DNA from 3 places in the Alteromonas mediterranea DE genome. Region 1 is predicted to be linked to each of the others. Evidence: predicted binding sites of a transcription regulator. Region 1 holds the regulator's gene; each other region holds the start of a gene.
The links. The regulator sigma-54, encoded in region 1, starts transcription at its own class of promoters, with help from an activator protein. The targets are predictions, from matches to a motif close to GTTGGCACGNNNNTNGNNT.
Positions count from the first base shown of each region.

Region 2: dps (DNA starvation/stationary phase protection protein Dps) is a predicted target of sigma-54. The motif match lies at 2,292-2,310, and genes of this name have one in related genera.
Region 3: MADE_RS05470 (flagellar hook-length control protein FliK) is a predicted target of sigma-54. The motif match lies at 2,775-2,793, and genes of this name have one in related genera.

Region 1 is NC_011138.3:896,769-901,889, forward strand. Features, by position in the region: gene MADE_RS04100 (HPr family phosphocarrier protein) at 1-155, opposite strand, end outside; gene rapZ (RNase adapter RapZ) at 155-1,000, opposite strand; gene ptsN (PTS IIA-like nitrogen regulatory protein PtsN) at 1,089-1,532, opposite strand; gene hpf (ribosome hibernation promoting factor) at 1,546-1,833, opposite strand; gene MADE_RS04120 (RNA polymerase factor sigma-54) at 1,864-3,345, opposite strand; gene lptB (LPS export ABC transporter ATP-binding protein) at 3,419-4,144, opposite strand; gene lptA (lipopolysaccharide transport periplasmic protein LptA) at 4,147-4,701, opposite strand; gene lptC (LPS export ABC transporter periplasmic protein LptC) at 4,670-5,121, opposite strand, start outside.
Region 2 is NC_011138.3:1,579,176-1,584,296, forward strand. Features, by position in the region: gene recN (DNA repair protein RecN) at 1-1,383, opposite strand, end outside; gene dps (DNA starvation/stationary phase protection protein Dps) at 1,692-2,201, opposite strand; gene nadK (NAD(+) kinase) at 2,457-3,332, opposite strand; gene MADE_RS07135 (iron-containing alcohol dehydrogenase) at 3,669-4,829, shown strand; gene MADE_RS07140 (3-hydroxybutyrate dehydrogenase) at 4,950-5,121, opposite strand, start outside.
Region 3 is NC_011138.3:1,190,750-1,195,870, forward strand. Features, by position in the region: gene fliH (flagellar assembly protein FliH) at 9-791, shown strand; gene fliI (flagellar protein export ATPase FliI) at 784-2,118, shown strand; gene fliJ (flagellar export protein FliJ) at 2,191-2,637, shown strand; gene MADE_RS05470 (flagellar hook-length control protein FliK) at 2,985-5,121, shown strand, end outside.

The DNA of each region.
Region 1 (5,121 bases):
ATTAAACCAAGAACGCTGCTGGCGTCAGCCTCTTTATCGCCTTTCTTTAAAATAATTTTGGCGTCGAACTGATTGGCAAGCTTCACTAATTGGGTCGCTGCTCTTGCATGTAATCCCAGCTTATTTACGATGGTTAGCGTTTTTTTAATTGTCATTACTGGTTTAGCTCTCGATGGCGAATTTGTACATCTGGGTGTATTTCGCTGAAGGTTTTCGACAGAGTTTGGGCAATATACACAGAGCGGTGTTGCCCGCCTGTACAGCCAATAGCGACTGTTACGTAACTTCTGTTGTTGCGCTCTAAATGAGGTAGCCAGGTGGTAATTAAATTCTGAATTTGCCAGATGAACTTGGTAACAACGGGTTGAGAGCCTAAGAAAACCTCAACGGGCGCATCAAGCCCTGTTAGGTGCTTCAGGTCAGGCTCCCAGTGAGGATTAGGTAAAAAGCGCGCATCAAAAACATAATCGGCATCTTTCGGAATACCGTGTTTGAAGCCAAAAGATTCAAACACCAGCACTAAGCGGGAGCTTTTCTTACCGAGTATTCGCTCGCGTATCAACTCAGCAAGTTGGTGAATAGTCAGTTTGTCTGTATCTAAATACAAGTCTGCCCGTTCAGCGATAGGGGCTAGCAAGGCTGACTCTGCCCTTATGGCTTCAGATAGAGACTTATTGAGCTTCGCAAGGGGATGCAGACGTCGGGTTTCGCTGAAGCGTTTTACCAGCACATCATCGCTGGCATCGATATAGACAATGGTCATTGACCACGACGACGGAAGATAATCTAAAATTTCTACCAGATCATCAGGGTTTTTCGGCAAGTTACGCACATCAATGCTCACCGCCACTTGGTCGTATTCATCAACAACAGTGTGGGTTAGGGTAGGAAGTAGGTTTACAGGAATGTTGTCAACGCAGTAGTACCCTAAATCTTCCAATGCGCGAAGTGCGACAGACTTACCAGACCCCGAACGACCACTGATTATAATCAGCTTCACCTAATTTCTCCCAAATCTTCTGGTTTTATCGCATACGCTTTATTGTCTTAAGCGCCTTGGTCACGACCTCGCTAAGGCGCTTAAATCTTTAACTTAGTGCAGAAAGAATATCATCGCTTGTACTGGCACGACGTATCGCTTTAATCGTTTCTTTATCGCTTAGTTTACCGGCTACCGTGGCTAATGTTTGTAGATGGCCTTCGGTTTGCTCTTCAGGAACAAGTAACGCGAAAAATATATCTACCGGCTTTTCATCGAGCGCGTCAAAATTAATGGCTGGCGTACTGGTGACAACAATGGCGATCACCTTTTCTAAACCTGGCAAGCGCCCATGTGGTAACGCAATGCCATTGCCGATTCCGGTACTACCCATACGCTCTCGAGACATCAAACTATTAAGTACCGTTGCCTGATCGATGTTATCGTTATTTTTGGCAGCGATATCTGCGATGATCTCAAGAATTCGCTTTTTACTATTACACTGAACCGCACACTCGGTGCGGTCCAGACTTACGATGGCTTGTATATCCATACTTATTTAGCTACTAATGTTTTTTCAGTTTTTCCTTATGCTTGATTACCTGCCGGTCGAGTTTATCAACCATGCTGTCAATCGCCGCATACATGTCGGTATTTTCTGAGGATGCGAATACTTCAGCGCCACTTAAATGAACGGTCGCTTCGGCTTTTTGATTTAATTTTTCAACGTTCAGGATGACATGCACATTAGAAATGTGATCAAAGTGACGTTCAAGTTTGCTGAACTTCGTATCGACATAATTACGCAAAGAGTCGGTGATTTCGACATGATGACCAGTTAGGTTGATTTGCATATTTCGTCTTCCTTATATTATTAAGCCCGTTTAAATTAGGCTCTTGCGTTGGTTCGACGGCGGGATCGACAATGATTCCCGGTATTTTGCTATTGTTCGCCGGGCAACTTTAATGCCTTGTTCGGCCAACAATGAAGCAATCTTGCTATCACTTAGTGGCTTGCTCGGCTTTTCAGCCGCCACTAGCTTTTTGATCAATGCACGAATCGCGGTAGATGAACACTCACCACCAGAGTCTGTTGCTACGTGGCTAGAGAAGAAGTACTTCAATTCGAAGATACCACGTGGTGTATGCATATACTTTTGCGTTGTGACGCGTGAAATCGTTGATTCGTGCATATCTACCATTTCTGCGACATCGTTAAGCACCATAGGTTTCATCATTTCCGGGCCATGTTCAAAAAAGCCCATCTGCTGCTGCACAATACAGTTTGCCACCTTCATTAAGGTTTCGTTGCGAGATTCAAGGCTCTTAATGAACCACTTAGCCTCTTGCATGTGTGAGCGGATGAATTGTGAGTCGCTACTATTTTTGGCACGACGACTCATTGCAGCGTATTGTTGATTTACACTCAACTTAGGCAGGCTGTCGGGGTTTAGCTCAACCACCCAACGGCCATTCTTTTTGGCGACCGAGACATCAGGAATAACGTACTCAGGCTCTTTAGTAACTAAAGCACTACCTGGGCGAGGATTCAAGGTTTGTAATAAACGCATTGCCTCGCGCAGCTGATCTTCCTTCAAGCGGCTCTTACGCATTAACGTGCGATAATCTTTACTGCTTAATAGGTCTGAATATTCTTCTATAAGCTGTTTGGCTTCGTTAAGCCATGGTGTGTCTTCTGAGAACTGGCGCAGTTGCACCATTAGACATTCCTGCGGCGAGCGGGAGCCCGAACCAATGGGGTCGAACATCTGAATACGCTTAAGTACGCATTCTATTTCGTCCATTTCTATAGGCTCTTCCATATCCTCAGAGTTTACCGCGTCAAGAATGTCTTCAAGGGTCACGGTTAAATAGCCAGACTCGTCAATAGAGTCGATAATTGCCGTAGCAATGGCGCGGTCGGTATCTGAGAAATGGGTCAATCGCATCTGCCACGACAAATGTTCCTGAATATCCTCGGTGGTTTCGCCTTGAAATATTTGTTCATCGTCATTTGAAGGACCTGGCGCTGGGGCCGATGACGCTGAATAGTATTCATCCCATGTGCTGTCGATAGGAAATTCATCGGGAAGGTCGTTTTTTTCTAACGCGTCACCCGCTTCCAATGTATCGCTAGACGCTGTCGCAGACGCTTCTGTCACGCTATCGTCGCTATCGATATTATTTTTTTCTACTTGCGGCTCGTCGTTACCTTCTTCAACTTCCAATAAAGGGTTTGAATCGAGGGCTTCTTGAATCTCCTGCTGAAGATCAAGCGTAGATAGCTGCAGCAGTTTTATCGCCTGCTGAAGCTGGGGTGTCATGGTAAGTTGTTGGCTAAATTTTAGCTGTAAAGATGGTTTCATCTACGTCTTATTTAAATGCTCTAAATTGAATACACCAGAGCGAAATTGAAAAATGACAATTCAGTTACACTAACTATAGCCTGAATTGTTCGCCTAGGTATACATCCCTTACTTTTTGATTACTTAAAACCTGTTCCGCTGTTCCTTGCGCGATAAGCTCGCCATGACTCACAATGTACGCTTTCTCACAAACATCCAATGTTTCTCGCACGTTATGGTCGGTGATAAGGATTCCAATACCCCTATCTCGAAGATGCTGTATTATCTTCTTTATATCATTAACTGATATTGGATCAACACCAGCAAACGGTTCGTCTAATAAAATAAATTGCGGATTAGCTGCTAGTGCGCGTGCTATTTCAACACGTCGTCGTTCACCACCGGACAAACTCATCCCTGTACTATTACGTATATGGTTAATATTAAATTCATCAAGTAGCGCGTCAGCTTCTTCTTCTTGCTGCTGTGAATTTAAATCCTTACGGGTTTGCAAAATGGCCATGATATTTTCATGTACCGTAAGCTTTCTGAAAATTGATGCCTCTTGCGGAAGGTAGCCAATTCCGCGGCGTGCACGCTCGTGCATGGGCTGATGAGTAAGCTCATTATCATCGATTTCAATCTTGCCTTTATCCAGGTTAACCAATCCCACAATCATATAAAATGTAGTGGTCTTACCAGCGCCATTGGGGCCAAGTAGGCCAACAATTTGACCCGTCGAGACAGAAAGGCTGACGTCGCGTACTACCTGACGCGATTTATATGCCTTAGCAAGGTTGGTTGCGCTCAAAGTTGCCATTGCTATTGATTGTCCTCACTGTCTTTATCTTCTTTCTTCGATGATGTCTTGCGAATGGATTCAGGAGTAAATACCGTAGTCACTCGACCTTCTCCATTTTCGCCCGCCCCACCAGTAGCAAGTAACTGCTCGGTAATCATGTCGAAAGTAATGTTGTCACCTTGCACTTTACTGGTGTCTTGTTGAAGTTCCGCGTTTCCTGAAAGAGAAATTGTGCGATTGATCACCTCATAACGAATTTCGTTTGCCTTAGCAGACACCGGAGTACCGTCTTCTAGTGTTTGAGAATAACTGGCTGGCTTTCCTCTGGCGATAAAAATTTCGCGGCCACTACCTTCACTCGCGATAACTTCCACTTCATCGGCTTCAATCACCAGCGAACCCTGGGTAATCAGTACATCTTCTTTATACAACGCCGTTTTATTTTTACCGTCGATAAATTGAGTATTTGAGCCTATTTTAATGGGCTGCGAAAAATCATCTTCGCTTGCGCTTACCGCACCGCTAGCGATGACAAGTAATAGGCTAGTTGCTAGGGGAATAAGTGGTTTGTACATGATCTAAAAGCTCGTATTCTTGTGTGCGTAAATTCGCGTTAAACCCATTGCTCAAAATGACATATTGGGTACCCTGTATTTCAACGACTTGATCAGATGTCATTTGTTTGGTGTCTAAATTAATCTGAATGTATTCGGTTGAGAGGCTTTTGACAAAGTCATCGCTGGTTTGGTTCTCGATAACAACCTGGTTTTCTAACTGGATCAGATCGTTGTTGTAGAGCGTACCTTCTTGCGCCGTCACCACCCAAGGAGACGTAGCGTTCTCAGTATACAGTGTATATTTGGGCTGTTGGAACAATACAAAACCTAGCTGGTCGTAGTGCTCCATTGATTCGGCAAATACCTTGTGATTTAACTCGCCTTCTTGGTTGTAAAGGGTAGTGGTCAAGTTCTTCGCTTTATAGGCAGGTTTTAAGG
Region 2 (5,121 bases), 680 kb from region 1:
AATCATTGTGGGAGTAGCATTATGGTCGCTCGCGATAACTTGAATCGCTAACCCTATGCGCGAAAGCTCACCGCCAGAGACGACTTTTTCAAGTTTGTCGGCGTCCTGACCAGGGTTGGTCGAGACTTTAAATTCAACGGTATCTAAACCTGTGCTAACAGGTTTTTTGAATTCGTCGTATTGAATTTGAATATCTACTTTTGCATGAGGCATATTCATTTGACGAATTTGCGCTTCTATATCTTGGCCTAATTTAATGGCTGCTTGTTGTCTGCTTTCAGAAAGGCCTTTAGTTGTCTGTAAGTAATCTTCGCGGGCCGTGGCAACTTCACCTTCGAGAGTGCCTAGCAATGTGTCTTGTTCTGAAAGTGATGTAAACTCTGTGGTTAGCTCTTGATGGTGCTTGTAAAGGGCTTCTGGCATAACACTATGTTTACGTGCTAAATCCATCGCTTTTGCGTAACGCGCCTCTACTTGCTGCAGTCGCAATGGGTCAATTTCTAGGTGGTCGCAGTAACTGCGTAGCTCACCTGCCGCTTCCTCTATTTGAATTGAGGCGTCATTTAAAAGTGCAATAATGGGCGTTAGGCTAGCGTCGTGCGTTTCTAACTCACCTAAACGTTCAATGCTGCTTTGAATAACCGAAAGGGCATTACCTTCATCGTTTTCATACAAGTTATAAACACTGGTTTGCGCTTGCTCTAGTAAGCTTTGACCATTGCTCAATCGTTTGTGTTCTGTTTCTAGCTCTTCAAATTCGCCTTCTTCAATAGCAAACTCGTCTAGTTCACGTACTTGGTAGGTAAGAAGTTGAAGACGGTCTTCACGCTGTTGAGCTTGGTCTTGAAGTGTTTTTAGCGTACGTTGTTTATCTCGCCACTGTGAGTACGCGTCCTTCACATTATCTAAAATATCATCGTGTTGAGCGTAGCTGTCCACTAGCTCTCTTTGATGATCTTCTTTTAACAGCTGCAGGTGGGTATTTTGCCCATGAATGGCGAGCAAGAACTGCCCCAGCCCTTTCAATTGCTGCAACGATGCTGGAACACCATTAATGAATGCTTTCGAGCGACCTTCTTTAGAGATGACCCGCCGAATAAAACAGCTGTTTTCATCTTCGTCAGACGTTAATTCGTGCTCGTCAAGAAACGTTTTAGCTGCCACATTACCGTTAAGTGAAAAGTGAGCAATGATTTCAGCTTTGGTGCTGCCTTTACGCACCGCATTGGCGTCTGCTCGCTCGCCTAAGCATAAACTCAGGGCGTCAATAGCAATAGATTTACCTGCTCCGGTTTCACCGGTAATGGCGGTAAGGCCGTTTTCAAGATGAACCGATAACTGCTTAACAACTGCAAAATTTGAAATAGAAAGATGCGCTAACATAACCACACTCGAAAAAGTTGAACATGATGATATATACAGTAACTGATAATATATACAGTATTTGGTGCTGTAAAGGTAAGTCGCAGTAAATTTTATGAATTAGTAACTAAAAGTTTATTATTTTCAATAAAAACAATTGGATATAATTATTCGATAAAATTGGGGTTATGTGTAACGTGAAATGAGAAAAATAGAGGAAAGGTTTTTTATACAGTAAAAAGGAGAGCGTTAGCTCTCCTTTACTATGGCCACCATAAATGGTTGTCAGTCGTATAGCCCTTTAACAAAAGCTATTAACAAAGCGCGAATTACTGCTGTAATTCACCGCTACCTGATTCAATGTGAGCGCGAACAAACCATTGGAACTGCTCAAGATCGGCAAGCTGACCAGTAATCATATCTTCAGACACTGGATCAATCTCACCTAGGAGTTCCAATGCCTTTCTGTGGTCGCCATTTACACCGTCGTATACAGCATCCAGCGCTTTCAGGTGATCTAGTACTAGGCCTTTACCTAGTTCATAATCTTGCCAACTGCGTCCCTCTACAATTGCTTTAGGCGTGCCTTTAGGCACTCCGCCTAATGTTGCGATACGCTCGGCTATGGTGTCTGTCATTTCACGCACCGCGTCAACTTGGGGGTCGAGCATTTCATGTACACCGATAAAGTTTGGCCCTACCACGTTCCAGTGAATATGTTTAAGTGTGAGCTGTAAATCTAATAACGCGACCAATCGTTGATCCAATACCTTAATTGTTTTGGCAGCGGCATCGTTATCCATTCCTGGGGCTGTAAATTTGATATTGGTATTACTCATGATATCTCCTATTACTAAATATAAATATCGGCGACGGTTTTAAAACGCGGCAAGGCATTTTTGCTTAACGCCGACAGCTTGTAATTGGAGTTGCAACAGGTGTGCCGAATATCTTTGATAAGCTAAGCGACGGATTTAAAAGAAGATTTTGCGGAAGATTAAAAAATCTTTATTTTTCAAGCCTGTAGCGCTTGAGAAAATGCTACAGGCTAGTGTAAGAAATGCAGGAAATCGCTTCGTCAACAGCGTGTTTGTTTAATAAAGCTTACTTCCCCAGCCTAATTTTTTGCGCAGCACGTTGAAATAGCTATAACCTTTTGGATGAACAAGATGAAGCTTATCTGCGCTTTTATTAATGCGAATTTCATCACCCGGTAGTACGGGGAGTACTATATGGCTATCACAGCTCACTTGAAGAGAGTCGCTGTTCACTTTAGACACTTTCATTGATACTTGGCTGTCGGCATCAACAACGATAGGGCGGCTGCTCAATGTATGAGGGAACATGGGCACTAAAGTAAGTGCATCGAGCGTTGGCATTATTATCGGGCCGCCTGCCGAGAGTGAGTAAGCGGTAGAGCCCGTTGGCGTGGCGACGATTAGGCCGTCACTGCGCTGACTAAATACAAACTGCTCATCAATATAAATTTCAAACTCCATCATGTGAGCAACTTTCCCGTGGTGAAGCACCACTTCGTTCACTGCTGAGTTGTTACTTTTTAACTTTTCGTGACGGTAAACTTCAACTTCAAGTAAGAAGCGTTCTTCAACAACGCACTCACCATGGAATATGAGGTCTAACTGCTGCGTAATTTCATCAGGATGTATGTCAGTTAAAAAACCTAAATTACCGCGATTCACGCCCACCACATGAATATCAAAGCGGGCGAGAACGCGAGCGGCGCCAAGCATACTGCCATCGCCACCAACAACAACCGCAAGATCGGCCTCTTTGCCAATGGTGACTAGGTTACAACTTTTTAGATTTTCAGTTTCAAGCTCTTCAGCAATACTTTCTTCTACAAGCAGTTTGCACCCTTTGGCCAGCAAATAGTCGGCAAGACTATTCAAAGTGTCGTGGGTGGCAGCGTGTTGAGGTTTTCCAATTAAAGCAACGGTTTGATAGGGCATGGAATGCTAATGTCCTTTCATTTCCAATCGTTGGACATTAGCACAAGTGTTTTACAAAAGAAAAGTGTAAAGCGATAGCCAATGCGCTCTCGAACATTTTTATCGCATTTAGCCTGTGTAGTGTATTGCCGCTGTTGGTGTAGACGTTTGCTACCAGTTCAAGGTGGGTAACAATAATTTTACATTCCCATTGCTTTGAGCGCAGCGCTAGGTATGCTGGCTTAACGTTTTTGAGAGAAGGGCGTGAGCGCAGGCACGAGAGCCGCCGTATCCATTTGCCTTATTTATTTTTAAATAAGGCACAGCTTAAATAAAGACTATCAATGCGAGGGAACAATGTCTCATCAAATTATTCTGCCAAGGGTGATGCACATAGGGAAAGGGGCAAGTGAGCGTGTTGCTGATACTGTGAAAGGGCTTAATTGCCGAAATCCGTTACTGGTTACCGACAAGGTAATGGTCGAGTTAGGTTATAGCGCGGCCATCGTGAATATCTTGGAAACCGCTGGGATAACGGTTGATGTGTTTTCAGATACTGTCCCTGAGCCGACGGTAGCGTCAATTTCCAGAGGCGTTGATGCTTTCAATACTCAACCTTACGATTGTATTATCGCATTGGGAGGAGGCAGCCCAATCGATAGCGCGAAGGCTATTGCCATACTCGGGAAGCATGGCGGTCAAATGAAAGACTACAAGTTTCCGCGTGTCGTCGATGAAGCAGGGATACCTATTATTGCTATACCTACTACCGCCGGAACGGGCTCGGAAGTGACTCGTTTCACTATTATTACTGACGAAGACACTACCGAAAAAATGTTGTGCGTAGGTTTGGGCTTTATGCCTATTGCAGCATTGGTAGATTATACACTAACGCAGAGTTTACCGGCCCGGGTTACCGCTGATACCGGTATTGATGCGCTCACACACGCAATAGAAGCTTTTGTCAGCCGCAAAGCAAACCTCTACAGTGACGCACAGGCACTCTCTGCAATGGCACTAATTGCACCTAACTTGCGCACTGTGTTTGCCGACCCTTCAAATGACGCCGCTAAAGAGTCGATGATGCTCGGAGCAACGCTTGCCGGTATTGCGTTTTCAAATGCATCGGTGGCCTTAGTGCACGGTATGAGTCGCCCTATTGGCGCGGCGTTTCATGTGCCTCATGGGTTGTCTAATGCTATGTTGTTACCCGCGGTTACCGCATTTTCTATTCCCAGTGCACCAGTACGTTATGCTCAATGCGCTCGCGCGATGGGGATAGCTACGCAAGGTGATTCAGATGATATGGCAAATCAAAAACTGATCAACGAGCTAAAGATGCTTAACGCAGACTTACAGGTGCCTACGCCCGCTGACTTTGGCATCGATAAAGAAGCCTTTTTTGCCTTAGCCTCAACCATGGCTGAACAGGCGTTGGCGTCCGGCTCACCTAACAATAACCCGAGAGTTCCCACGATTGAGGAAATGGTTGCCATTTACGTATCGCTTTGGGAGTAGTGGACTGTTCAATACGCTATGAAAATAAAAGGCCTGAGCCCGTTACAGTATCGAAATCAGGCTTTGGTTGCCCCTTAGGGATTAGCTCAGCTTAATAGGGCCGCTCACTTTGCTGCCTTTTTATCTCGCGGTCCAACCTCCATCTAGCACCATAGTTTGCCCGGTTATATTACGCGCGCTAGGCGACATCAAAAAACTTGCGGTATCAGCAAGCTCTTCAACACTCACAAATTGCTTTTTAGGCATGGGCTCTAACATGATTTTTGTTATCACCTCTTCTTCGGTCAAATTA
Region 3 (5,121 bases), 290 kb from region 1:
GTAAATATATGACCGGTAATAAAAGTTTCAGTGAACACGAAATAAGTGAAGCGAAGAAGTGGGATTTACCCTTCGTAGACGACGCGACCGCGCCTAGGAAAGATGAGCCAACTAACGCCTTAAATAAACGTTCTGATTGGAAGTACGAGCCTCCTGAAGTGGAAGAGGAAATACTTCCACCCACTGCCGAAGAAATTGAAGCTATACGACAGGCAGCCTATGACGAAGGGTATCTAGAAGGCAAGGAAAAAGGGTTTGAAGAGGGCAAAACAGAGGGGCTTGAAACAGGGCTTAGTGAAGGCCAAGAACAGGGCCATGCCAAAGGGCTTGAACAAGGCTTAGATGAAGGCCGTCAGCAAATGGCTACCCAGGCAGAAGTGTGGCAAATGCTTGCGGACAAACTTCACGATCCACTCTCACAAGCCAATGATGAAACTCGCGACCAACTGGTTAAACTTGCGGTTACGCTTGCAAAGTCAGTTATTAAGGTAGAGGTAAGCACTAACCAACAGGTTATTCTGCAAGCGCTAAGTGAAGGCATAAAAGCCCTTCCTATTAATCAAACCGAATACCAAATTCATATGCACCCTGACGATATTGCATTGGTTAATGCGCACTTTGGTGACGAAGAAATGTCCAAAAAAGGCTGGAATTTGGTGGAGGCTCCCGCCATGGAAAGGGGCGGGTGTGATATTACCACGGTGCACAATGCCGTTGATGTGTCGATTGAGCGCCGTTGCCGTGATGTTATTGAAAAATTTTTGCTAAACCAAGGGCTATCCGATGACTAGCCCGTGGCATAGTCACTTTGAATCACTGACTAAGCAGGTCACAACGCCACCTGTAGTCGCAGCAGGGAAACTCGTTCGCGGTATCGGCCTTACCCTTGAAGCGGTAGGTTGCCAGCTGCCGGTGGGTAGTCAATGTTTAGTGCAGACTGTGGAAGGCGAGATAGAAGCAGAAGTGGTTGGCTTCGGTGATGATATTACCTATTTGATGCCGACAGAAGCGGTGCGAGGGATAGTGCCCGGTAGCCGCGTTATGCCATTAAACCGTCAAAGTGGTTTGCCTGTTGGAATGGGCCTTTTAGGCCGCGTGGTAGACGGAAACGGACAGCCACTCGATGGACTTGGTGAAATTGATGCTGAAGCGAGAGCCCCCACCACGCGTCCTCCTATGAACCCGCTTATTCGTCGTCCTATCAATGCGCCAATGGATGTGGGCGTGCGCGCCATTAACGCACTCAATACGGTAGGCGTAGGCCAGCGTATGGGGCTGTTTGCCGGTAGTGGCGTGGGTAAAAGTGTACTGCTTGGCATGATGACCCGCGGTTGCGAAGCCGATGTGGTGGTGGTCGGGCTCGTCGGTGAGCGTGGGCGGGAAGTGAAAGAGTTTATACACGACATACTCACCGAAGAAGAGCGTCAGCGCGCCGTTGTTGTCGCTGCCCCTGCAGACACCTCCCCGTTGATGCGCCTTAAAGGCTGCGAAACAGCGGTTACCATTGCTGAATATTTTCGCGACAAGGGGATGAAAGTTCTTCTTCTGATAGATTCCCTTACGCGCTACGCGATGGCGCAGCGTGAAATTGCCCTTGCCGTTGGCGAGCCGCCTGCTACTAAAGGCTACCCACCGTCGGTGTTTGCTCGCCTACCTGCATTAGTCGAGCGTGCCGGTAACGGCAGCGAGCGACAGGGTTCGATAACGGCTTTTTATACCGTATTAACCGAAGGTGATGATTTGCAAGACCCCATTGCTGATGCGGCGCGCGCCATTTTAGATGGCCACGTTGTACTATCGCGCACTTTAGCCGATAGCGGCCATTACCCGGCTATAGATATCGAAGCGTCAATAAGTCGTGTTATGCCAATGGTGGTGAGTGAAGAGCACCAGCTTATGGCGCGTCGCATTCGCCAGGTTTACTCAAATTACAAACAAAACCAAGACCTCATTTCTATTGGTGCTTATGCCAAGGGCTCAGACCCACGTATAGACTTAGCGATTCGTGCAGAGCCAGCGATTAATGCATTATTGCAACAAGGTATGAAGCAAGTCATTCCTTATGACGAAAGCTTAGAAGGTATGGCTGCCCTAGCTAAAGGGCTAGGGCAGGGGTGATGTGCTTTGTAGTAGAGCGTAGGTGGTCATTTGTGAACATGAAGCCAGAATCCTTTATCAAGGTATCGACAAATGTCTAAACAACTAGAACGTTTAGCCGAGTTTGAGCGAGAAAAAGAGCAGCGAGAAGCGCGGTATTACCAGCAGGCTCAGCAGAATGTTAATCAGCAAAAGCAAAAACTAACCAGCCTTGAGCAGTATCGCATCGACTATATAAAAGGTATTCAGCAAACCGGGCAATCGGGTGTGACGGCTACCTACTATCAGCAGCATCTATCCTTTGTGGGAAAATTAGATAAAGCGTGTGAACAACAGATGCAGGTGATTGCTCGCGCGCAAATGGCGGCAGACCAGCGTAAGCAAATGTGGCTTAAACAACAGCAAAAAGTGAAAGCGGTTACCTTGCTGCTTGATAAAAAAAAGCTAGCTCAGCAGAAAAAAGAAGCAAAAGCAGAGCAAGCAATGATGGATGAATTTGCTACCCAGCGTTTTTTTCGTGCCAAGCGCTCACCTTTTTGACATTTTTTCGCACACATAGCCAGTTTGGCGCAACCCTTGCAAAACTCTTCTTAGAATGTACCACCACAACTTATTTACGTAACGATTTACGCTACTTTGCCGTTGGCTAATGCGATTTAAAGGCCTAGGCGATTAGCATTGGCAAAGACATTATTTAAGAAATATTACGCCTTATGAAATGTCGAGTAAGTCATTAAAAAAACGTAAGTGTATGTAAAGTATATGGGTGTTGGTCGTTTAGTGGTTTTTATTTTTGCTTAAGGCTTGAAGCGTTTGGCGCAAAGAAACCACTTCGGGTTTACGCCTTCTATGATGAAGTCGAATTAAATGTAGGACGGTAGGACATTATGCAACAAGTTGCCGCACAAAAAACAGACATTGCCGCATTACCCTTTTCTGCCTCTAGCACAGCAAAAGCAGTAGAGACTGGAATCGGTTCACAACAAGATGCTAATAGCGAAAATAATCAGGCATTTAATCGACTTTATCAAGATGCTAAAGCTTCGCGCTCAGACTTCGTGCTTAATGATAAGTCGAGTCAAACTCCGAGCAGCCGAGCTCAAGACCGAGCTGCTTCTGAACAAATGGCTAAAAGCGCAAAAGATAAAGACGCCGGCCATACGGACCTACCCGATAATCACCGAGCGACCGACCGGGCAGACGAATACGATAGCAGCGCACAAGCCACTGAGGCAGAGGCGCAACAAGGTCGCGTTCGATCAGAAATTGAAGATACTCGGGAAACCCAAAAGCGTGAACTTGCGCAGCAGCTTGTCGCTGATGGCGAGGCAGTGGAACAGCGCAGCGTTACCGAGGCTAAGTTTGTTTTAGGCGAAGGCGGTAAAAAAGATGCTGAAGCTGGGGTAATTACCACTCCTGGAACGCCGGATGCAAAACCCATTAAAGAAGACGAGGCTGAGCCTGATTGGATTGCCTATGTTGAAACCGTGGTAAACGGTATGGCAAAGGGTGAGCAGCAAAGTGACAATAATAAGGGTAATACACCCACTAGCCAGGTTGCCGAGTTAGTCGAGGATAACGTTGATGTGCTGTCGGTTAATGAGGCGGGGAAGCTTTGGAAACTGCCTGAAAACGTAGACGCTAGCGATGCGCCTTCTTTACTTGCACACTTTCTTACGCAGCTAAATAGCGAGGGTGAAGCTAGCTTAGAAAAATTTTCCGATAGCGCCCTGTCACATGAAGCAAAGCAAACGCTTAGTGCGTTAGCTTCCCTGTTATCTAAGCAAAGTAGTGAAGGCGAACACAACGGTAGTGACACGTCATTTGAACCGTCAACAATTCAACAGTTTTCAACTGACGGTGAAGCAGAAAGTGAAGATAGCCTTTCGGCACTTTTGGCGAAGCTCATGGAAAGTAGCAGTGCTGAAGAGACAAGTAAGCCTGTTGATGCAGGCGCACTTGCATCTAACGAGCTAGATGCCGAAGCCCTTGATTTAAAAGAACTTGGAACGGACGAGCTAGATGCCGAAGCTCTTGATTTAAAAGAACTTGCAACGGACGAGTCGTTAATTTTAAGTTTGATCGCCGATGAACTTAATAACGTGCAAGAAGAGGGCGCTGAAGAAAGCGAGGCGTTAATTGATGAAACCCTTACAGAGTTAGCTAGCGATCCTACCATCACGCAAGGTGTTAATGGTAGCGTCATTAGTCGCGGTGAAACTAACAGTGCCAACGCTGCCAATGCAGCAGGCGTATCAGCTCAATCAAGTACAAATGTGCAAAGCGCTGTGATAGATCAGTCTCAGCAAGCGACAGAAATACCATCTGACTTGCTAACGGCTATCAGTGAGCTTTCGCCTCAAAGTGCACAGAAAGCAACAGAAGCCTTCGCAGAACGCATGGTTGCAACCATGCCCAGCGGTCAACAGCAACAGGCCGTTAAGGCGAATATCATAGCCGGTATTAATGAATTTCAGCAGCAAGTTGAGCAGGGCATAGAGCCGGGTATTGACTTAAGTGGTATCGTGGCTGACGCGGCAAAAGACGCGGCGGTGAGTACTGAAATGGTGGCATCTATGACTGCCAAAGTAGATAGTCAGGCGAGTCAGTTTTTAAACTTAATGTCGCAGACACAAGCAAGTGCACAACACGCTATTTTAGGTCTAGTGGCGCAAACTGACACCGTTATGCAGGAAAATAGTCAGCTTCGCGCTGAAGCGTCAAAAACTCAGCAGCAATTTGAAGGCTTTGATAAAGCGGTCAATATTCATAAAAGCGAAGGACAGCAACAGCTTAACGAGAAAATTCGCTGGATGGTTAATGCTAGAAACACGATGGCAGAAATTCGTTTAGACCCGCCTGAGCTTGGCAGTATGCAGGTTCGCGTTAACGTTGCGGGAGACGCCGCAAGCGTTAGCTTTGTGGTGCAGTCACAGCAAGCAAAAGACGCACTGGCAGAGGCCATGCCGAAACTGAGAGATATGCTGTCAGAGCAGGGCATTGAGTTAGGTGATGCTGAAGTGC